DNA from 3 places in the Pseudomonas sp. PAMC25584 genome. Region 1 is predicted to be linked to each of the others. Evidence: predicted binding sites of a transcription regulator. Region 1 holds the regulator's gene; each other region holds the start of a gene.

Evidence for each region. The regulator FliA, encoded in region 1, starts transcription of late flagellar genes. The targets are predictions, from matches to a motif close to CTAAAGTTTNNNNNNNNNNNGCCGNTAA.
Region 2: ACS5Q8_RS11345 (methyl-accepting chemotaxis protein) is a predicted target of FliA. The motif match lies at 5,207-5,234, and genes of this name have one in related genera.
Region 3: ACS5Q8_RS28415 (methyl-accepting chemotaxis protein) is a predicted target of FliA. The motif match lies at 5,778-5,805, and genes of this name have one in related genera.

The regions. Positions count from the first base shown of each region.
Region 1 covers NZ_CM176870.1:4,397,693-4,405,344, reverse strand. The annotation lists gene fleN (flagellar synthesis regulator FleN) at 1-718, shown strand, start outside; gene fliA (RNA polymerase sigma factor FliA) at 715-1,455, shown strand; gene ACS5Q8_RS20385 (chemotaxis response regulator CheY) at 1,624-1,998, shown strand; gene ACS5Q8_RS20380 (protein phosphatase CheZ) at 2,017-2,805, shown strand; gene ACS5Q8_RS20375 (chemotaxis protein CheA) at 2,817-5,021, shown strand; gene ACS5Q8_RS20370 (protein-glutamate methylesterase/protein-glutamine glutaminase) at 5,070-6,194, shown strand; gene ACS5Q8_RS20365 (flagellar motor protein) at 6,194-6,934, shown strand; gene motD (flagellar motor protein MotD) at 6,950-7,652, shown strand, end outside.
Region 2 covers NZ_CM176870.1:2,431,688-2,439,339, forward strand. The annotation lists one part of gene ACS5Q8_RS11330 (IS3 family transposase) at 28-900, opposite strand; one part of gene ACS5Q8_RS11330 (IS3 family transposase) at 903-1,403, opposite strand; gene ACS5Q8_RS11335 (LysR family transcriptional regulator) at 2,322-3,209, shown strand; partial or broken gene ACS5Q8_RS11340 (energy transducer TonB) at 3,208-3,357, shown strand; gene ACS5Q8_RS11345 (methyl-accepting chemotaxis protein) at 3,542-5,167, opposite strand; gene ACS5Q8_RS11350 (hypothetical protein) at 5,518-6,138, shown strand; gene ACS5Q8_RS11355 (phosphomannomutase) at 6,193-6,402, opposite strand; gene ACS5Q8_RS11360 (low molecular weight protein-tyrosine-phosphatase) at 6,745-7,185, shown strand; gene ACS5Q8_RS11365 (polysaccharide biosynthesis tyrosine autokinase) at 7,406-7,652, shown strand, end outside.
Region 3 covers NZ_CM176870.1:6,047,093-6,054,744, reverse strand. The annotation lists gene rep (DNA helicase Rep) at 1-1,293, opposite strand, end outside; gene ACS5Q8_RS28430 (putative bifunctional diguanylate cyclase/phosphodiesterase) at 1,549-3,213, shown strand; gene ACS5Q8_RS28425 (NorM family multidrug efflux MATE transporter) at 3,264-4,667, opposite strand; gene ACS5Q8_RS28420 (LysR substrate-binding domain-containing protein) at 4,820-5,740, shown strand; gene ACS5Q8_RS28415 (methyl-accepting chemotaxis protein) at 5,905-7,652, shown strand, end outside.

The DNA.
Region 1 (7,652 bases):
CATGCTGCTGGATGCTGACCTGGGATTGGCGAACGTTGACGTTTTGCTGGGGCTCACGCCCAAACATACCCTCGCCGATGTGATCGAGGGCCGCTGCGAGCTGCGCGATGTGCTGCTGCAGGGCCCTGGAGGCATCCGCATCGTGCCGGCCGCCTCGGGCACTCAGAGCATGGTCCACCTGAGCCCGGCGCAGCATGCCGGCCTGATTCAGGCGTTCAGCGATATCGGCGACAACCTCGACGTGCTGGTGATCGACACCGCCGCCGGGATCGGCGAGTCCGTGGTCAGCTTCGTGCGCGCCGCGCAAGAAGTCCTGCTGGTGGTCTGCGATGAACCCACCTCGATCACCGACGCCTACGCCCTGATCAAACTACTGAATCGTGACTACGGCATGAACCGCTTCCGCGTGCTGGCCAATATGGCCCAGAGCCCGCAGGAAGGGCGCAACCTGTTCGCCAAGTTGACCAAGGTCACAGATCGCTTTCTCGATGTCGCCTTACAATACGTCGGCGCAGTTCCCTATGACGAGTGTGTACGCAAGGCTGTGCAAAAGCAGCGTGCAGTCTACGAAGCGTTCCCTCGTTCGAAATGCGCCTTGGCGTTCAAGGCTATTGCTCAGAAGGTCGATACCTGGCCATTGCCCGCCAACCCACGGGGGCATCTGGAGTTTTTCGTCGAGCGATTGGTGCATCAGACGAGCGCAGGACCGGTGCTATGACAGCCAGCGGCTATAACCTTTACAAGAAATCGGCACGTGACAGCCAAGGTGAATTGATCGAGCGCTATGCGCCCCTGGTCAAGCGCATCGCTTATCACTTGCTGGCACGCCTGCCCGCCAGCGTTCAGGTCGAAGACTTGATCCAGGCCGGCATGATCGGCCTGCTCGAAGTGTCGACCAAATACGACGCGAGCAAAGGTGCGAGTTTCGAGACGTATGCGGGTATCCGTATCCGTGGCGCGATGCTCGATGAGGTGCGTAAAGGGGATTGGGCGCCGCGTTCGGTACACCGCAATACGCGCATGGTCAGTGACGCAATTCGTGCAATTGAAGCAAAAACCGGTCGCGACGCTAAAGATCACGAAGTTGCGGCCGAACTCCAATTGAGTCTCGATGATTATTACGGGATTTTGAACGATACCTTGGGCAGTCGCCTGTTCAGTTTCGACGACCTGTTGCAGGACGGCGAACACGAAGGGCTGCACGAGGATGGCGCGAGTACTCATCTCGAGCCGTCGCGTGACCTGGAAGATGAACGCTTTCAGGGTGCGCTGGCGGACGCGATTGCCAATTTGCCGGAGCGTGAGCGACTGGTGTTGGCGCTGTACTACGACGAAGAGCTGAACCTCAAGGAAATCGGTGAGGTCCTGGGGGTCAGCGAATCGCGTGTCAGCCAACTGCACAGCCAGTGCGCAGCCCGCTTGCGGGGACGCCTGGGAGAGTGGCGCGCGCGCTGACAGGCAGTGTGGGGACACTGCAAACACTACCGTGAGGGCTCTGGTTTTCGCGGGTGAGTTTCGTGGTGCCCTGGGCAGTCCTTTTTTGTGTAACGCCTGTTGATTGAAATGGCGCGTCCAGGTGCTGGGCGCGTTTAAGACTGCTTGGAGGTCGAATTGGACAAGAACATGAAAATCCTCATCGTTGATGACTTCTCAACGATGCGGCGGATCATAAAAAACCTGTTGCGTGACCTTGGGTTCACCAACACGGTCGAGGCGGATGACGGCCTTACGGCGATTCCGATCCTCAACAGCGGGAGCATCGACTTTCTGGTAACCGACTGGAACATGCCCGGCATGACCGGTATCGACTTGCTGCGTCATGTGCGCGCCGATGAAAAACTGCGCAGTCTTCCCGTGTTGATGGTGACCGCCGAAGCCAAGCGTGAGCAGATCATCGAAGCCGCCCAGGCCGGGGTCAACGGCTACGTGGTCAAGCCATTCACTGCGCTGGCCTTGAAAGAGAAGATCGAAAAAATCTTCGAACGCATCGGTCATTGATGCTGCCACGGGGGAGCTATGGAGCATAAAGAAACGTCACAGGGGGACTTTGAGTCGACCCTGAAAAAGCATGCTCACCAGCTCGTCGAGAGCCTCGAAAAAGGCCAGTTCGGCGACGCGGTGCAGTTAATCCATGAGCTTAACCAGACCCGTGACCGCGGCCTGTATCAGGAAGTGGGCAAGCTCACACGCGAGCTGCACAGTGCGATCGTCAACTTTCAGATTGACCCGCACATGCCCCAGGCCGAAGAGATTTCGCAAATCACCGATGCGACTGAACGCCTGTCCTATGTGGTCAGGCTGACTGAAGCGGCGGCCAACCGCACCATGGATCTGGTGGAAAACGCCACGCCTCTGGTCAACGGCATGGCCAATGAAGCCCAGGCGCTCAGCGTTGACTGGGGCCGTTTCATGCGTCGGGAAGTGGGGGCTGAGGAATTTCGTGAGTTGGCCCGTCGGGTTGAAGGTTTCCTGTCGCGCAGCGAACAGGACAACCACACGGTTTCCAGCAACCTCAATGACATTCTGCTCGCCCAGGATTACCAGGACCTCACCGGTCAGGTGATCAAGCGCGTGACCCAATTGGTCACCGAAGTGGAAAGCAACTTGCTCAAATTGGTGCTTATGGCAGGCCAAGTTGATCGTTTTGCCGGCATCGAACATGACCGCGAAGCGATCCTCTCGGAAAAAGATCCACAAAAACATCTCGCCAAGGGTGAAGGTCCGCAGATTCATGCCGATAAACGTGAAGACGTTATGTCAGGTCAGGATGACGTAGATGACCTGTTATCCAGTTTAGGCTTCTAAGGAGCACACCCATGAGCTTCGGCGCCGATGAAGAAATCCTTCAGGATTTCCTTGTAGAGGCCGGCGAAATTTTAGAGCAACTGTCCGAACAACTGGTCGAGCTGGAAAGCCGACCGGATGATGCGAACCTGCTCAATGCAATTTTTCGCGGTTTTCACACTGTAAAAGGGGGCGCCGGCTTCCTCCAGCTCCATGAGCTGGTGGAGTGCTGCCACATCGCCGAGAACGTGTTCGACATCCTGCGCAAGGGTGAACGTCACGTTGATTCGGAGCTGATGGACGTGATTCTCGAAGCACTGGATGCGGTCAACGGCATGTTCAGCGAAGTCCGCGAACGTGCCCCGATCACCGCAGCCACTCCGGAACTGCTGGCCGCCCTGGCGCGCCTGGCTGAACCTGCCGACACCTCGGCCGCGCCGGTGGTGGAAGCGGCTCCGGAGCCTGTGGTCGAAGCCGAAGCCGATGTCACCGACAGCGAGTTCGAGCAACTCCTCGACTCTCTCAATGCGGTCAAGGCCGAAGCCGAAGCGCCGCAAGCGGTCGCCGCAGTCGCCGTGCCGACCAGCGAAGACATTACCGACGCAGAATTCGAATCCCTGCTCGATCAGTTGCACGGCAAAGGCCAGTTCGCCGCCGACGCCGTTGCACCCACGGCTGCGCCGCAAGCGCCGGCGGCGACCGCCGGCACCGACATTACCGACGACGAATTCGAAGCGTTGCTCGATCAGTTGCATGGCAAGGGCGCCTTTGCTGCCGATGCCTTGCCGGAAGTCGCAGCGACTGCCGCCGCACCTGCTGCCAGTGCAGCACCTGCCGGCGACGGGCTGATTTCCGATCACGAATTCGAAGCGTTGCTCGACGAATTGCACGGCAAGGGCAAGTTCACCGAAGTGGCCCCGGCCGCAGCGGCGACGGCAGCTCCGGTAGCAGCCAAACCAGCGCCAGCCAAAGCGGCGGCGCCTGCCGCCGCCAAGCCGGCGCCGGCCCCAGCTGCTGCTCCCGCGCGAGCCCCGGCCGCCGCCGTGGCCGACAAGCCCGCCAGTGAAGCCGAAACCACCGTGCGCGTGGACACCGCGCGCCTGGACGACATCATGAACATGGTCGGCGAATTGGTGCTGGTGCGTAACCGCCTGGTGCGCCTGGGCCTGAGCAGCGGCGACGAAGCCATGCAGAAGGCCGTGTCGAACCTCGATGTGGTCACCGCCGACTTGCAGACCGCAGTGATGAAGACGCGGATGCAGCCGATCAAGAAAGTCTTCGGCCGCTTCCCTCGCCTGGTTCGCGACCTGGCACGTCAGCTCAAGAAAGAGATCAACCTGGAACTGGTGGGTGAAGAAACCGACCTCGACAAAAACCTTGTCGAGGCCCTGGCCGACCCGCTGGTCCACTTGGTGCGCAACGCCGTCGACCACGGCGTAGAAACCCCGGAAGAACGCGAAGCCTCGGGCAAGTCCCGTGGCGGCAAGGTGATTCTGGCGGCGGAACAAGAGGGCGACCATATCCTGCTGTCGATCACCGATGACGGCAAAGGCATGGACCCGGCGATCCTGCGGGGTATCGCGGTCAAGCGTGGCGTGATGGACAAAGACGCCGCCGACCGCCTGACCGACACCGAGTGCTACAACCTGATCTTCGCCCCGGGCTTCTCGACCAAGACCGAGATTTCCGACGTGTCGGGCCGTGGCGTGGGCATGGATGTGGTGAAAACCAAGATCAGCCAGCTCAACGGTTCGATCAATATCTACTCGACCAAGGGCCTGGGCTCGAAGATCGTCATCAAGGTGCCGTTGACCCTGGCGATCATGCCGACCCTGATGGTGATGCTGGGCAACCAGGCCTTCGCCTTCCCGCTGGTCAACGTTAACGAAATCTTCCACCTCGACCTGTCGCGCACCAACGTGGTGGACGGCCAGGAAGTGGTGATCGTGCGCGACAAGGCGTTGCCACTGTTCTACCTCAAGCGCTGGCTGGTCGCCTCGGCTGCCCATGAAGAGCAGCGCGAAGGCCATGTGGTGATTCTCTCCGTGGGCACCCAGCGCATCGGCTTTGTCGTCGATCAACTGGTGGGCCAGGAAGAGGTCGTCATCAAGCCTTTGGGCAAAATGCTGCAGGGAACCCCGGGCATGTCGGGTGCGACCATCACCGGTGACGGTCGCATCGCATTGATTCTCGATGTTCCGAGCATGCTCAAGCGTTACGCCGCACGGCGTATTTGATTCTGGTGGGGCAGGGCGGTATTGCCCGCCCCGCCTAACGGAGTGTTTATGGTAGTCAAGGTCCTGGTGGTGGACGATTCGGGTTTCTTCCGCCGCCGCGTCTCGGAAATTCTTTCCGCCGATCCAACGATCCAGGTGGTCGGTACGGCCACCAACGGCAAAGAGGCGATTGATCAAGCCATAGCGTTGAAGCCGGACGTGATCACCATGGACTACGAGATGCCGATGATGGATGGCATCACCGCAGTCCGGCACATCATGCAGCGCTGCCCGACCCCGGTATTGATGTTCTCCTCGCTGACGCATGAAGGCGCCCGGGTCACCCTGGATGCGTTGGACGCCGGCGCAGTGGACTTCCTGCCGAAGAATTTCGAAGACATCTCGCGCAACCCCGAGAAGGTCAAGCAGATGCTGTGCGAGAAGGTCCACAGCATTTCGCGCAGCAACCGTCGCAGCCTGTTCAGCGCCCCGGCGCCCGCGCCGGTCGCCGCCCCGGCCGCCCCCACCAGCACCGCGTTTGGTCGCCCTGCTCCGGCGCCTGTGGCCCGGCCTGCCCTAGCACCTGCGCGCACGCCTGCGCCGAGCGCCCATTCGCCGGCGCCGAAACGCAAGGCGTATAAACTGGTCGCCATCGGCACCTCGACCGGCGGCCCGGTCGCCCTGCAACGGGTATTGACCCAACTGCCGGCCAACTTCCCGGCGCCAATCGTGCTGATCCAGCACATGCCCGCCGCGTTCACCAAGGCCTTTGCCGAGCGCCTGGACAAGCTGTGCCGCATCAGCGTCAAGGAAGCCGAGGATGGCGACATTCTGCGTCCAGGCCTGGCGCTGCTGGCCCCTGGGGGCAAGCAGATGATGGTCGATGGCCGTGGTGCGATCAAAATCCTGCCAGGCGATGAGCGCCTCAACTACAAACCTTGCGTGGATATCACCTTCGGTTCGGCAGCCAAGTCCTACGGTGACAAAGTTCTGGCGGTGGTGCTCACCGGCATGGGCGCCGACGGTCGTGAAGGCGCGCGCCTGCTCAAACAGGGCGGCAGTGCGATCTGGGCCCAGGACGAAGCCAGTTGCGTGATCTATGGCATGCCGATGGCTATCGTCAAGGCTGACCTGGCCGACGCCGTCTACAGCCTGGACGATATCGGCAAGCATTTGGTGGAGGCCTGCCTCTGATGGATGTACTGAGCCTGATCGGCATCACCATGGCGTTTGTCGCGATCATCGGCGGCAACTACCTCGAAGGCGGGCACCTCGGTGCCTTGGCCAACGGCCCGGCGGCGCTGATCGTGATCGGTGGCACCGTGGGCGCGGCGTTGCTGCAGTCGCCCATGAGTTCGTTCAAACGCGCCATGCAAATCCTGATCTGGATCATTTTCCCGCCGCGTGTCGACCTGGCCGGTGGCATCGACCGCGTGGTCAACTGGAGCCTCACCGCACGCAAGGAAGGCCTGCTGGGCCTGGAAGGCGTGGCCGACGCCGAGCCCGACAGCTACGCGCGCAAAGGCCTGCAATTGCTGGTGGACGGCGCCGAGCCGGAGGCGATTCGCAGCATCCTGGAAGTGGATTTCTATACCCAGGAAAGCCGCGATATCAATGCCGCCAAAGTGTTTGAAAGCATGGGCGGCTACGCGCCGACCATCGGCATCATCGGTGCAGTGATGGGCCTGATCCACGTGATGGGCAACCTGGCCGATCCGTCGCAACTGGGTAGCGGCATTGCGGTTGCGTTTGTCGCCACCATCTACGGTGTGGCGAGTGCCAACCTGGTGCTGTTGCCGGTCGCCAGCAAGCTCAAGTCGATTGCCACGCGCCAGTCGCGTTACCGTGAAATGCTGCTCGAAGGCATCCTGTCGATTGCCGAGGGCGAGAACCCGCGCTCCATCGAATTGAAGCTCCAGGGCTTCATGGACTGATGGGAGGTATTGGTTGTGAGCCGTCGCCGTCGCGAGCCTGAAGAACACGTCAACCATGAACGCTGGCTGGTGTCCTACGCGGACTTCATCACCTTGCTGTTCGCGTTTTTCGTGGTGATGTACTCCATCTCGTCGATCAACGAAGGCAAGTACAAAGTCATTTCCCAAGCCCTGATCGGTGTGTTCAACGACGCCGACCACTCGCTCAAGCCGATCCCTATCGGCGAAGAGCGGCCCAAGACCGTGACTCCGGCCAAGCCGCTGGTCGACGATAGCGATGAAACCTCCGCCGGCATGGGTGGCACCGGCGACCCGCTGAAAAGCATCGCCAACGATATCAGCGCCGCGTTTGGCGACCTGATCAGCTCCAACCAGATGACCGTGCGCGGCAATGAGTTGTGGGTGGAGATCGAGCTCAATTCGAGCCTGCTGTTTGCCAGCGCCGATGCCATGCCCAGCGACCAGGCGTTCACCATCATCGACAAGGTGGCGGCGATCCTCAAACCGTTTGAAAACCCGATCCACGTGGAAGGCTTTACCGACAATTTCCCGATCAATACCGCGCAGTACCCGACCAACTGGGAGCTGTCGTCGGCCCGGGCGGCCAGCATCGTGCGTATGCTCGCGATGCAGGGTGTGAACCCCAGTCGCCTGGCGTCGGTCGGCTACGGCGAGTTCCAGCCGGTGGCCAATAACGCTACGGTAGAAGGCCGCGCCC
Region 2 (7,652 bases), 2.0 Mb from region 1:
TGCGCCCCAAAAGTTGGACAGTGATTGTTAGGCTACAGCGGACCTGGCTCTGTACGCTACAGGGCTCAGTCCGCCAAGTTTCGTTTTGATTCGCTTATGGTTGTAGTAATGGATGTATTCAGCCAGTCCAGCCTGCAACTGAGCCACACTCTCGAAGCTTTCCCGGTAGTAAAACTCTGACTTCAACGTGCCGAAGAAGCTCTCCATTGTGGCGTTGTCATAGCAGTTTCCTCTGCGTGACATGCTCTGTTCCAACCCTGCTTTTTCTAGTCGATCCCGGTACTTCGGGTATCGATAGTGCCAACCTTGATCCGAGTGCAACATGGGCTTGACGCCCTCAGGCAAGCGCTCAAGAGCTTGTTCCAGCATGTCGCCCACCAGGGCATATTGGGGGCGCGTGGCGGTTTGATAGGCCACAATTTCTCCGTTGTACAAGTCTAAAACTGGAGACAGATATAGCTTTTCGCCTGCCACTTTGAACTCGGTGACATCCGTTACCCATTTCTGATTCGGTTGCTCAGCCTCGAACTGACGAGCCAGGATGTTAGGCGATACTTCTCCCATTGGTCCTCGATACGATCTGTATTTCTTCGGTCGCACCGTACATTTCAGACTCAACTCCCCCATCAGTCGCCGCACAGTTTTACTGTTGATCAACTGTCCGTCGCTCCGCAGAGCTAAAGTCATACGGCGATAGCCGAATCGCCCCTTATGCTCGTCTTGAAGGCTCTGGATAGAGGCTTTTAGCGAAACGAACCGGTCTGCTCCGTCCATCGCCTTGAGTTGGTAGTAGTACGTGCTGCGGGCGAGCCCAGCCAGCTTGAGCAAATGGTCCAAGGGGAAGCTGTGCCTCAACTCAGAGACTAATTGGGCTTTTTCTTCGCTTCTTTTTCGCGTCTCATCACTGCCTCGCCTAACTCCCCAAGCTTTTTTAGGTAGGCGTTCTCCATGCGCAAATACTGGAGTTCATCAAGTAAAGCCTTGTGAGCACGTTCTTGGTCGGTGAGTGGAATGGCCGTTTTTCGAGGTTTAGCAGGTAGCTTGGACATAGCGGTATTCGATCCTTTTTCCCCTGAGGCCAGGGCTTCAATACCGCCACTGTAATACTGCTGCTGCCATCTGCCCACTTGGGTAGAGTCACCCAGATTGAAGAGTGCCGCTGCGCGGCGAAAAGAAAGGGAGTCACGCCACATGCGTTGCATAACGGAGAACTTGAACAAAGCACTGTAACGTCCACCGGTACTACTCAGACTGGCCTCACCGTGCAGCCGGTAAGCTTCCACCCAACGGCGAAGTAAAGTGGGGTCCATATGAAATCGAGCAGCAATATGGCGAAAGCCTCGGCCTCGTTCCAGGAAGGCGGTAATGGCGGAAAGCTTGAACTGCGTTGTGTACTTGCTCATGAAAAAGCCCCAGGAGTTGGATGGGTGTCCAACTTCTGGGGCGCACTTCAGCATGCATTGGCTGACACCCTGCTATCGGAGGCCCCCTCCCACATTTGATGGTGTTGGCACATTAGGTTTGTGGTCACCGATGCTCCGGCACTTTCAGCGAAACTGTGCAACAGGCTGCGCGCATTCCCCACTACCGCAACCTGATGAACCGCTACTCGGCGTTCACTGCCAAATAACCCGACCTCACGAATGTAGGTAATCAATGTGGGAGGGGGCTTGCCCCCGATGGCGGTGGGTCAGTCACGCATGCATTGGCTGACACCCTGCTATCGGGGGCAAGCCCCCTCCCACATTTGATGGTGTTGGCACATTAGGTTTGTGGTCACCGATGCTCCGGCACTTTCAGCGAAACTGTGCAACAGGCTGCGCGCATTCCCCACTACCGCAACCTGATGAACAGCTCCTCGGCGTTCACCGCCAAGTAACCCGACCTCACGAATGTAGGTAATCAATGTGGGAGGGGGCTTGCTCCCGATGGCGGTGGGTCAGTCACGCATGCATTGGCTGACACCCTGCTATCGGAGGCCCCCTCCCACATTTGATGGTGTTGGCACATTAGGTTTGTGGTCACCGATGCTCCGGCACTTTCAGCGAAACTGTGCAACAGGCTGCGCGCATTCCCCACTACCGCAACCTGATGAACCGCTACTCGGCGTTCACCGCCAAATAACCCGACCTCACGAATGTAGGTAATCAATGTGGGAGGGGGCTTGCCCCCGATGGCGGTGGGTCAGTCACGCATGCATTGGCTGACACCCTGCTATCGGGGGCAAGCCCCCTCCCACATTTGATGGTGTTCACACATTGGGTTTGTGGTGTGGCCACTGACAGGCTATAAATCAGCCCATCGTCCACCGAGAAGCGACAATGAATCCCTTCGAAGACATGCGCCTGTTTTGCCAGGTCATGGAATCCGGCAGCTTCACCGCCGCCGCCGAACAACTGGGGCTGTCCAAGCAATTTGTCAGCCGTCGTCTGATCCAGCTCGAAGACCGCCTCGGCGTGCGCTTGCTCAACCGCTCCACCCGCCGCCTGGATGTCACGCCCCTGGGGCAGAGTTACTACGAATCGGCCTTGCGCCTGCTCGGTGAAGTCGAGCAAGTGGAGCAGGGCATCGCCGGCCAGAACAGCGAGCCACGCGGCACGATTCGCCTGAGTGCGCCGTTGTCGTTTGCCATGGCCCACCTGGGCTGCCTGCTGCCGGCGTTTTTGCAGCGTTATCCGCAGGTGTCGGTGGAGGTCGACCTGAGCGACCGCCCCGTGGACTTGATCGGTGAAGGCTACGACCTGGTGTTGCGCATTGGCATTCTCGAAGACTCCACCCTGATCGCCCGGCGTATCGCCAGCGTGCAGCGTGTGTATTGCGCCAGCCCCGAGTACCTCGCGTTGCACGGTACACCGCGCAAACCTGACGACCTGGCCGACCACGATTGCCTGCCCTACGGCCACGGCCGCCAAGTGCAATGGCGGTTCCAGAGCAAGGGCAAGCTGCAGTCGCTGAACGTCAGCGGGCGCATGCGCGTGAACAACGGCGAGCTGCTGCGCGACACCGCTATCGCCGGCCTGGGCATCACCTACCTGCCAACCTTTATCATCGCCGAGGCCTTGAAGGATGGGCGCCTGGTGACGCTGCTGGAAGACTTCGCCCCCGACGCCCTGACCCTGTCGGCGGTGTACCCGCAGCACCGGCAGAGTTCGCGGCCGGTGCAGGCGCTGGTGGACTTTCTGCGCGAGCGCCTGGCTAGCGGCTGCTGACCCCAAGGTGCTGGACGGCTGTCACCCGCTGTTTATCCGGCCGTCACTGGCGGCGGCGAATACGTTCCGCTACCCGCCGAGGATCGTTGAAGGCAGGGCGGTTGCGGTGCCGGCGGTGCGTAATACCTTTCACTACCGCATTCAGTAGGGGCCGTCGCCGGCCCGGGCCTTGATCGTGGACTTCTGATTAGCCTCCCGCAGCGGTTGCAGCTCAGCGGCCGGAGATCGTGAAAGGGTTCGCTTACCTCCGCCTGGAGAAGGGGAGGTGCGGCGTTCACGTTATGTCCATTGCATTGGGTGGCGTGTCGGTCTGTCTGGGCGAACCCGCAGGATCAGGTACGAAAGCGCCCCACCAGCCCGCTCAGTTCGGCGGCCAACTTCGACAGTGCATGGCTTGCCGCGTTGGTCTGCAAGGCGCCCGCTGCCGATTGCGCCGACAGGTCGCGGATCGCCACGAGGTTGCTGTCCACCTCACGGGCAACCTGGGCTTGCTCTTCGGCTGCACTGGCAATCACCAAGTTGCGCTCATTGATCTGGCCGATGGCGGCGAAGATATCCTCCAGCACTACCCCCGACGCCTGCGTGATCTCCAGCGTGCCTTGCGCCCGCGCTGTGCTGCTGCGCATCGAATCCACCGCCTGTTCGGCAGTGCTCTGCACGCTCGCAATCATCTGCTCAATCTCGCGGGTCGACTCCTGAGTGCGGTAGGCGAGGGTGCGCACCTCGTCGGCCACGACCGCAAACCCCCGACCGGCTTCACCGGCCCGGGCGGCTTCGATCGCTGCGTTGAGGGCCAGCAGGTTGGTCTGCTCCGAGACGGCTCGGATCACGTCCAGCACCTTGCCGATGTTGCGCACTTCATCGGCGAGGTGCTGGATACGTTCGGCGCTGCCCTGAATCTCGGCGGTCATCGATTGCGTACCGCTGATGTTCTCGCGTACCTGCTGACGGCTTTTTTCTGACAGCGTATTGGAGGCGGTGGCCGCTTGCGAAGTAGACACCGCGTTGCGCGCCACTTCTTCGACCGCACTGGTCATCTGGTTAACGGCGGTCGCAGCCTGTTCCAGCTGCATGTCCTGCTGCTGGAGGCCGCGGTTGCTTTCTTCGGTGACGGCGTTGAGTTCTTCAGCGGCCGAGGCCAACTGCGTGGCTGAGTCAGCGATCTGGATCAGTGTTTCACGCTGGCTGGCCTGCATGCGTTGCAGCTCAAGGAACAACTCGCCAATTTCGTTGCGGCCAGGCGAGACGACCTCGCGGGTCAAATCGCCCCCGGCAATGCGCTTGAAGTGCTCGCCGGCCGCGCGCAATGGGCGCAGGACGGTGCCCGAGATGAATATCCAGCAGACGACAGCAAGCGCCAGGGTCAGCAGGATCAAGGCAATGGCCAGGGTTTGCGAAGTCTGTAGCCGCGCAGCCGCCTGCGTGTTGATCTCCTGAGCACGCGCATCCAATGCGCCGACCAGCTTCATGCGAATGTCCTGGAGCTTGGTCATGCTGTTGCCGGCATCGATGTTGACTTGAAAATACTGTTCGGCGGAGCGCGCGCGAGCGGCCGCGCGCTGACCGACGATGGCCGTGCCGTATTCGGCGAACGCACGCTTGAGATCTTCAGCGAGGGCCTTCAACTTCGGGTCACGCAAGTCTGTGGTAGAGGCATTGACCTTGGCGATGGCTTCACTCCAGATCGCCTCGCTGCGAACCAGCCTGGCTTCAGCGTCATCGAAACGCCCGCCGACGGTCTCGATGAACGCCGAGGACACGTTGGCGCTGGTACGGATTGCCAGCAGCAACGCATTGTTGATGCCGTCGATTTGTCGCGAGGTACGCCCCAACTCGTCAATCTGATCGTAACTGAGTACCGCCGACCGCCAGCCGTTAAGGGTCGAAAACAACAGTGCAATGGCGAACAGCAGTAGCACCCCGATCATGCCGGTGCGAATTTTTAGATGGGCAAACATGGGAGTACTCCGCGGACCACTTGATTGATATTGATCGAACTATCCGCATTCATCCCCGGAACTTAAATGGCAGAAGTGGAAACCCGTTCGATTATCGAACCAAGCGTTCAAGGCGGGCGCGGGCGCGGCCTGAGTGGGGGTTGCGACGCAGCCCTTTCACCCGCTTCGCTGACAAACCGTATGGCATGCCCGCAAGGCTTCAATCCAGCAGGCGGCTGACCTCCCGCAGACGCACATAGGTGCAGCGTGCGGCGTTGCAAGGGCTTTAGTCTGACCGTAGATAACGTTGTATTTTTCCCAGGCCTGCGGTCAGATGGGCGCGGAAAATTGGTGGGTCAGGTTGGTCACTCATGCGCGCAGAACTCGCACACTATGGCGGTATTACCGTCATGATTCCGGCCGCGCTGGTCATCGCTGTGTGGCTGCGCTATTCGTCGCCGCTGGCGCTCAGGTGGTGGGTAGTCACCGTCTCGTGCACCTATTCAATCGTGGCGTTCAGCAAGTTGCTGTTCAAGGGGTGGGGCGTTTCGTTTCAACACCTTGATATTGCCGTGCTCAGTGGGCATGCCATGAACACGTGCCTGATGGTCACGGTGGCAATGAGTTTGATTGCACGCCGGTTCAACCCGGCCTTTCGCTGGCCGGCGGCGATCGCCGGATTAATCGCTACCGGCTGGTTCAGTGCTTATTGTGTCGCGCCGTATATTCACCCTCTGAACGAGGCGCTGGCGGGCGGGTTATTGGGCGCTGTGGCTGCGCTGGCTTTCTTGTGGCGAATAGACGTCGCGCCGGTCAATGTGCCGCCGTCGCTGATCGGCGCTGGGGTAGTGGTCGTGCTATTGAGTGCGCTGGCGCCCAAGTACAACGCCGAGCGCCTGCTTAACCATTTAGCCGTCAGCGTCTCGGGGGCGCAACACGCCCACCAGGAGCCCGCGTGGCGTGTCGGTTCCGGGCCGATCAAGGCCGAATAAGGCGCCACCCTCGCTGTTTCAAGGCATAGGCGCGCCTTGACTGGCCGTACAGGTTCACGAGTGCCCCTCGGCGCTGAAGATGTTCGCCAGTAACTCGTCGGTCTTGGCTTGCATGAAATGGCGGTCGCCACGGCTTTCTACGCACAGGCATACGGACAGGGCATTACTGACTTGCAACTTGAAGCGCCAGTCAGCGAAGACCATGGACAGTCCGGAGCCGGACTCGTCGAAGTCTAAAGAGTTGCCGGCATATAACACCTGCATACGCTCTACTACCGTTGTCGAGTTATCGACGTTGAGATGAATGTTTCCCGAAGAAGGGAATAGGCCAATACGCTCTACGAGTAACTTTGAACTTTTCATGGCCGTGCCCCGTCGCTATGTTCAGTGGGCACTTTATTCTGAAGAAGAACAAAAGTAAGCGAATGTTATTTTTAGTCAGCCAGTAGGCGGTTATGTTATTTATTGTCTGTCTCAATCGATGGTCGGATCTTGTCGCCTGTGAACATAATTGCCGGGCTTGTTTCAGAGTGCTGTGTGCTGGCGTTGATGTTTTCTATTCTTTGCTTTGGCTGATCAGTACTTTGCGGTGTGTGGGAGATGGCATTGTTTAATAAGGTTTTGATTGTGTGCGTCGGCAATATTTGTCGCAGCCCTATGGCTGAAAACTTGCTGCGTGCCGCACTCGCTTCGAGCGATATACAGGTAAGTTCGGCTGGGCTGGCGGCGCTGCATCAACACCCGCTGGAGGCCACGGCTTCACGGGTGCTGGAAGAGCATGGGCATACTTCTCAACCGCATCAGGCGCGCCAATTGACGAGCGCGGTGGTGAGCGATGCGGACCTGATTCTTGTAATGGAACAGTGGCAAATCGAGGAGGTGCTCAAACTCGCGCCCGTCGCTCGAGGCAAGGTTTTCCTGCTGGGGAAGTGGCAGTGTAATAGAGAGATCAAAGACCCTTACCGGCAAGGCAAACCCGCTTTTATACAGGCTTATGTATTGATCGAGCAAGCAACTGATGCGTGGGCGCAATTGTTGGCTGGTTGATGTTGTCTAGAGGTTATTTAAAGTCTGAGATGATCGCTTGAAGCCTCTACTGGAATATTGGGAAAGTGGTTCGTGAGTTGAGCGTCAAGTGTTGGGGCGGTTGTGTTGTCAGGTGCTAGTTAGCGTGTGTGTATCGAGTGTAGCCGTTGTACGTGCATGGAGCCGGGCGTCTTGCACCCTGTGCCATTCCTAGACTATTTGTAAGAAAAAGAACTGACTTATGCAATCAGCAACTGCGGTAACTTCACAGCATTCTGATGACACCGATTTGGACTTTATGGCCCTGGTGGGTACGCTGCTGGATCATAAATGGTTGATCGGTGGAATCAGTATTGCCTTTATGGCCCTTGGCGCAGCCTATTCGGTGTTGACGCCGCCGATCTATCAGGCGACCGCGTTAGTTCAGGTCGAGCCGAAGAAGGGCGACATGCTGGGCTTCTCGGATGTTGGCAGCCTACTGGGCAAAG
Region 3 (7,652 bases), 1.6 Mb from region 1:
CGAGATCTTGCGTTCGGTGGCGTAGTTGCCGAGTTTCTCAAGCGTCGTCGAACCGATTTCCCTGCGTGGGACGTTGATCACCCGCAGGAAGGCGTTGTCATCATCCGGGTTCACGATCAGCCGGAAGTAGGCCATCAGGTCTTTCACTTCCTGGCGTCCGAAAAAGCTGTTGCCGCCCGACAGACGATACGGAATCTGGTGGTGCTGCAGCTTCAGCTCGATCAACTTGGCCTGGTAGTTCCCGCGATACAGGATCGCAAAGTCACTGTAGGGCCGGTCGGTGCGCAGGTGCAGGGTCAGCAGTTCGACGGCCACGCGCTCGGCTTCGGCGTCTTCGTTGCGGCAGCGGATCACGCGGATCTCATCGCCGTGGCCCATCTCGCTCCACAGTTGTTTTTCAAACTCGTGGGGGTTGTTCGAGATCAGCACGTTGGCGCAGCGCAGGATACGGCTGGTGGAGCGGTAGTTCTGCTCCAGCATCACCACTTTCAAGGACGGGTAGTCGACCTTGAGCAGCATCAGGTTTTCCGGGCGTGCACCGCGCCAGGCGTAGATCGACTGGTCGTCGTCACCCACCACGGTGAACTGGTTGCGCTTGCCGATCAGCAACTTCACCAGCAGGTACTGGCTGGCGTTGGTGTCCTGGTATTCGTCCACCAGCAGGTAGCGCACCTTGTTCTGCCACTTTTCGAGGATGTCGGCGTGTTCCTGGAACAGCTTGACCGGCTGCAGGATCAGGTCGTCGAAGTCCACCGCGTTGAACGCCTTGAGCGTGCGCTGGTAGTGGGTGTAGACGATGGCGGCGGTCTGTTCCTTGGGGTTGCGCGCGTTTTCCAGGGCTTCGGCGGGCAGGACCAGGTCGTTTTTCCACGCGCCGATCATGTTCTTGATCTCGTCGACGCCATCGTCGCCCGCGTATTCCTTCTGCATGATGTCGGTCATCAGGGCCTTGACGTCGGTCTCGTCGAAGATCGAGAAGCCTGGCTTGTAGCCCAGTCGCACATGCTCCTTGCGGATGATGTTCAGCCCCAGGTTGTGGAAGGTACACACAGTGAGGCCACGGCCTTCGCCACCCTTGAGCAGGGTGGCGACACGCTCTTTCATTTCCCGCGCCGCCTTGTTGGTAAAGGTCATGGCGACGATGTACTGGGCGCGGATGCCGCAGTTCTGGATCAGGTGCGCGATCTTGCGGGTGATCACGCTGGTCTTGCCGGAGCCAGCACCGGCGAGCACCAATAGAGGGCCGCCGACGTAGTTCACGGCTTCTTGCTGCCGGGGATTGAGTCGGGACATACAGAGTTCAGGGAGTCATTGTTCAAAAGGGCGGGCATTTTAACAGGCTGGCAAGATTCTGCTGCCTTGGATCGACGGTGTGACGTACCACTCGATCTAAATTTGCCGCTTTTGTTACTTTGCCGCAGGATGTGCGGGTATTTGCGACTATTGTGCGCATGGTTTGTATTTGATAAACATTATCATTGGTGGTTGCTAGGCCGCACGTCATAATGCCCGCCGCCAACGAAATCTTGCAGAGTCTAGGGAGCTAGCTTGTCTACGCCTGTCGAACCCTTGCGTTTGCTGCTGCTGGCCGATGCGCCTGAGTGGGCAGCATTGTTGCGCGAGTGCCTGGTGCCGATGGGCGATGGGGCGGTGCTGATCAGTGCGCCCAACTGGGACTCGGTGAGTCGTCTGTTCGAGGACGACCACAGCGCCGTGCTGTTGACCACGCCCAACCTGCAACCCGGCCCGGGGCGGTGCAGCTTGCCGTGCGTGTTGTTGCTGGAACTGGAGCCACTGGTGGCGCCCCTGGGGGTCAGTGACTGGCTGGTCCGTCATGCCATGGACACCGCGACCCTGCGCCGCTGCCTGCGTCATGTGCGCGAGCGCGGTGTGTTGGAAAATACCCTGCAGCGCCTGGCCGAACAAGACCCGCTGACCGGCATCGCCAACCGCCAGGGCTTCCAGACCCTGCTGGCTGCGCGCCTGGCCGACAACGAAGGTCGCGGCCTGGCCCTGGGTCACCTGGACCTCGACAACTTCCGCCACGCCAACGATGCCCTCGGCCACCAGGCCGGCGACCGGTTGATCCTGCAAGTGGTCTCGCGGCTCAAGAGCCAGCTCGAAGCCGGCGACCAGTTGGCACGCCTGGGCAGCGATGAGTTTGCCTTGCTGATCGACACCCGCCGCGCACCCCAGCGTGCCGAATGGATGGCCGAGCGCATCACCGAAGCCATGGCTGAACCGTATTGGGTGGATGGCGAAAGCCTGCTGATCGGCTGTAGCCTGGGCGTCGCGCATGCCCGCGCGCGTGCCGGCGCCGACCCGCTGATGTGGCATGCCCATATCGCCATGCAGCAAGCCAAGGGCACCCAGGGCTGCACCTTTCATATCTTCAACGAGCGCATCAACCGCAACGCCCGCAGCCTGGCCGACCTGGAAAGTGAATTGCGCCGAGCGCTGCGTCGCGACGAGCTGGAACTGCATTACCAACCCCGCCTCGACCTGGACGACGGCCATATCGTCGGTCTCGAAGCGCTGGTGCGTTGGCGCCACGGCGAGCGCGGCCTGTTGCCGCCCAGCGAATTCGTGCCCCTGGCCGAACAGAGTGGGCTGATTGTTCCGCTGGGTTACTGGGTGATTTCCCGGGCCCTGCGCGACATGCAGGACCTGCGCGAACGCGGCCTGCCGCCGCTGCATATGGCGGTCAACCTGTCGTTTCGCCAGTTCCAGGACAGCCAATTGCTTTCGACCCTCAGCCGGCTGATTACCGAGCGCGGGGTGGATGCGCAATGGCTGGAATTCGAGCTGACCGAAACCGCCGTGATGCGCCGCAGTGATTTGGTCAAGCAGACCATGGACGCCCTCGGTCGCCTCGGTGTGCGCTTTTCCCTCGACGACTTCGGCACTGGTTTCTCATCGTTCGTACACCTCAATAGCCTGCCGATCGCCTTGTTGAAAATCGACAAGAGTTTTGTCGGCGGCATGGAAGAGCGCGAAGAAAACCGCAAGCTGGTTCACGCCATGATCAACCTGGCCCACAACCTGAATCTGGAAGTGGTGGCCGAAGGCGTAGAAACCGCGGAGCAGTTGGCGCTGTTGCGTTTGTTTGGTTGCGACCAGGCCCAGGGGTACCTGATCAGCAAGCCGCTGCCGTTGCCGGAGCTGGTGGACTACCTGACGTTTGGCAAGGACCAGCAGGCTTTATTGGGCTAGCTCATCCTCTATTTGCCAACCCGCTCCCACATTTCAACCGCGCAAGACTTCTAGTCGGTCTGCGCGGCATGGAATGAGCGTTGAGCGTCTGGCTCGTGCCGAATCATGCGCTTGATCTTCGCCTCAAACGCCCAGGTCAGGCTCACCGCCGCGCAGGCCAGGCCCAGCGCGAGGCCCCACCACACGCCGGTTGGCCCCCAACCCAGGGTGAAGGCCATCATCCAGGCCGCCGGCGCACCGATCAGCCAATAGCAACCCAGGCCCACCAGAAAGGTGGTCTTGGCGTCCTTGAGCCCACGGATGCAGCCCATGGCGATGGTCTGCACGCCGTCGAACAGTTCGAACCAGGCCGCCACGGCCAGCAGGCTGACGGCGAGCACGATCACCTCGTGGAATGCCGGGTCGTTATGGTCGAGGAATAGCCCGATCAGCGGATCGGAATACAGCCACAGCACCGCGGCAAATCCCAACATCACCGCCGCGCCAAAGCCGATGCCGACACGCCCGGCCATGCGCGCCTGCAGCAGTTGCCCGGCGCCATAGTGCTGGCCGATGCGCATGGTCACCGCGTAGGACATCCCCGCTGGCACCATGAACGCCACCGAGACGATTTGCAGCGCGATCTGATGCGCCGCCAATTGCGTACTGCCCATGGTGCCCATGCACAGCGCTGCAAAGGCAAACAACCCGACTTCCACCGCGTAGGTGCCGCCAATCGGCAGGCCCAGGCGCCATAACTCGCGCAAGTACTGGGTGTTCAGACGCAACAGGCCTGCGCTCAGCGGGTAGGCCGAGTACGCACGGTTGCTGCGGATATACCCCATCAGCGCCAGCGCCATCCCATTGGCGACGATGGCCGTGACCAGGCCGATGCCCATCAAGCCGAGTTTTGGCAGACCGAACATGCCCTCGATCAGCGCGTGGTTGAGCAGGTAGTTGAGCAGCGTGCCGCCCAGGCTGATCACCATCACCGGTGTGGCCTTGCCGATGGCGCTGGTGAAGCCGCGCAAGGCCATGAAGCTCAGATAGCCGGGCAGGGCGAACGGCAGGATGGTCAGGAATTGTCCTGCCGCGTCCACGTTGGTCTCGGTCTGGCCGAACATCAGCAGCACCGGCTTGAGGTTCCACAGCAGCACCGCCGCCGCCAGGGCCATCAGCCAGGCTAGCCACAGCCCGGCCTGGGTCAGGCGGGTGGCACCGTCGATGTCGCCCGCGCCGTGGCGGATGGCGACCAGGGTGCCCACGGCAGCAATCACGCCGATGCAGAAAATCGCCACGAACGAGTAGCTCGCCGCGCCCAGGCCACCGCCGGCCAGGGCCTCGGGGCTTAGGCGGGCCATCATCAGGGTGTCGGTCAGCACCATCAGCATGTGCGCCAACTGTGAGGCAATCAGCGGCCCCGCTAGCCGCAGAATGGCCCAGAGTTCGGTACGTGCCGGATGTTGGATGATCATCACGCTCAAATGCTCGGAAGGTTCGGAAAAGGCTGATTCTCGGCGCTCTCAGCCCATTGCACAAAGGGATAAAAGCGATTGCTCGCATGATTAAAACTCATGCTTGATTGATTCTGGTAGGGTTTCGGCATTGTGCTGTCGGAGCTTTCCTTATGTCTCGTCGTCTTCCTCCGCTTTATGCCCTGCGGGCCTTTGAAGCCGCTTCCCGGCACAACTCCTTCACCCGTGCAGCGCAGGAACTGTCCATCACTCAAAGTGCGGTGAGCCGGCATATCCGCACCCTTGAAGAGCATTTCGCCTGCCGCCTGTTCCAGCGCAGCGGCCGCAACCTGCAGCTCACCGAGGCCGCGCGCCTGCTGTTACCTGGGGTGCGTGAGGGCTTTGCCGCGTTGGAGCGGGCCTGTCATACCCTCAACGCCGAAGATGACATTTTGCGCATGAAGGCCCCCTCGACCCTGACCATGCGCTGGCTGCTGGCGCGGCTCAGTCGTTTCCGGCATTTGCAGCCGGGCAACGAAGTGCAGCTCACCAGCGCATGGATGAGCGTGGATGAAGTGGATTTCAACCAAGAGCCTTTCGACTGCGCAGTGCTGTTGAGCGACGGGCACTTTCCGGCGGATTGGGACGCCAGTTACCTGTTCCCGGAACTGTTGATTCCAGTCGGTGCGCCCAACTTGTTGAGCGACGGCCCGTGGGACGTCAATCGCCTGGCCAGCGCCGAGTTGCTGCACCCCACGCCCGATCGCCGCGACTGGCGTAGCTGGCTGGAGCGCATGGGGCTGTCTGCCCAGGTGTCGCTCAAGGGCGGGCAGGTGTTCGATACCCTGGAATTGGGCATGATCGCCGCCGCACGGGGTTATGGCGTGTCCATGGGCGATCTGCTGATGGTCGCCGAAGACGTGGCTCAAGGGCGCCTGAGCCTGCCGTGGCCAACCGCTGTCGCCAGTGGGGAAAATTATTACCTGGTGTGGCCGAAAACCCGCCCGGGCGGCGAGCGCCTGCGCCGGCTGGCGGAGTTTCTGCAAGGCGAAGTGCAGGCCATGGTCTTGCCCGTCGTCGAACGTCTCGATTGAAGCGCTTCAGCGTGAGCTAGCAATCGTTTGCGTTTCGCTCAAGTATTGCCAGCGTCCGCCGAAGTAGGTGTGTTGGAATTGTCGTGCACCAACGAATCTCACTAGATAATTTGCCGAGCAACGCTATGAGATCAGGATGATCCTGGCCTCGGCCAGGAGCTGTCATGTCTCAACCTCGTGCTCGGATCGCCTCCCAGTTAGGCCTCGCGTTAGCCGTGATTCTGGCTGTCGTTATCAGCGGCAGTACTGTTTTTGCCTTGCGTTCCCTCGACTCCGCCAACCTCGATACCCGGGAAGAACACCTGGCCAGCGAGGCGCGCCTGCTGGCCGACCAACTCAGTACGTTCCACGGCACCTTGCGCGAGAGCACCCAGCGTTTGAGCGGGCTGTTTGAAAAGCGCTTCAGCGCCGGCTTGAGTGTGCAGGCAGATCAGCCGATCGCCGTGGCCGGTGTGCAAACCCCGAGCCTGTACCTGGGCAAGGAGCTGCTGAACAACAACTTCGATGGCGTCGACGAGTTCAAGCAGATGTCCGGCGGCGTGGCCACGGTGTTCGTGCGCAGCGGCGATGACTTTATCCGTATCAGCACCTCCTTGACCAAGCAGGACGGCAGCCGTGCCATCGGCACCGTGCTGGATCGCCAGGGGCCGGCCTACTCGCGGGTGGTCGGCGGACAGACCTATATAGGCCGCGCCGTGCTGTTCGATCGCTCCTACATGACCCAGTACAGCCCGGTGCGCGACGCCAGCGGCAAGGTTATCGCGGTGCTGTTCATCGGCTTCGATTACACCGATGCGCAGAACGCCCAGTTCGACAACCTCAAACGCTTCCGCATCGGCCAGACCGGTTCGCTGGCGCTGCTCGATGAGCAGAAACACTGGCTGGTGCCGCCGGCCGGGGTGCAGGCGCCGGACCAGTCTGTTGCGGTGATGCTGGACCTGGCCAAGACCCCCGGCAAGGGCCGCTTCTGGAGCGACAAGAACGAAGATTTCTACAGCGTCTCGGTGCCGTTTGACGGCGGCCCCTGGGCGGTAGTGGCGAGCATGCCGAAAGCCGAGATCCGCGCGGTCACGTGGTCGGTGGGCACTCGCCTGGTGATCGGCAGCCTGTTGGCGATGCTGCTGGCGGTGGGCGCGACGGTGTGGTTGTTGCGCAGCAAACTGGCGCCGTTGAGTGACCTGGTACGCCAGGCCGAAGCCTTGGGCGCCGGGGATTTGAGCGCGCGCCTGAACGTGTCCAGTCATGACGAGATAGGCCAACTGGCGCGCAGCTTCAACCAGATGGGTGAAGCGTTGTCGACCATGGTGTCGCACATCCGCAAGGCCGCCGAGGAGGTCAACGGCCGCGCTCAGGCGTTGTCCGGTTTGTCCGGTGGTGCTTATGAGGGCATGGAGCAGCAGTCTGGCGAGATCACCAGCATGGCCGGCGCGGTGGAAGAGTTCAGCGCCACCTCGCTGAACATCGCCGACAACATGGGCAACACCGAACGCTTGGCCCAGGAAAACGCCCAGCAGACGCGCATCGGCCGTAACTCGATGGAGCAGGCGTCGTCGTCCCTGGAGCACATCGCCACCTCCCTGAACAGCACCGCCACGGTGATTAACACCCTCGGCCAGCGCTCCCAGGAAATCGGCGGCATCGTCGGCGTGATCACCTCGATCGCCGAACAGACCAACCTGCTGGCGCTCAACGCTGCCATCGAAGCCGCCCGCGCCGGTGAGCAAGGCCGTGGGTTTGCCGTGGTCGCTGACGAAGTACGCAACCTCGCTTCACGCACCCGCCAGGCCACCGATGAAATTTCCGGGATGATCCAAAGCATCCAGCAGGAAACCGGTAACGCCATCAGCACCATGGAACAGGGCAATGCGCTGATGCAGGAAGGCCTGTCACGCAACGCCGACGTGGCGTCGGC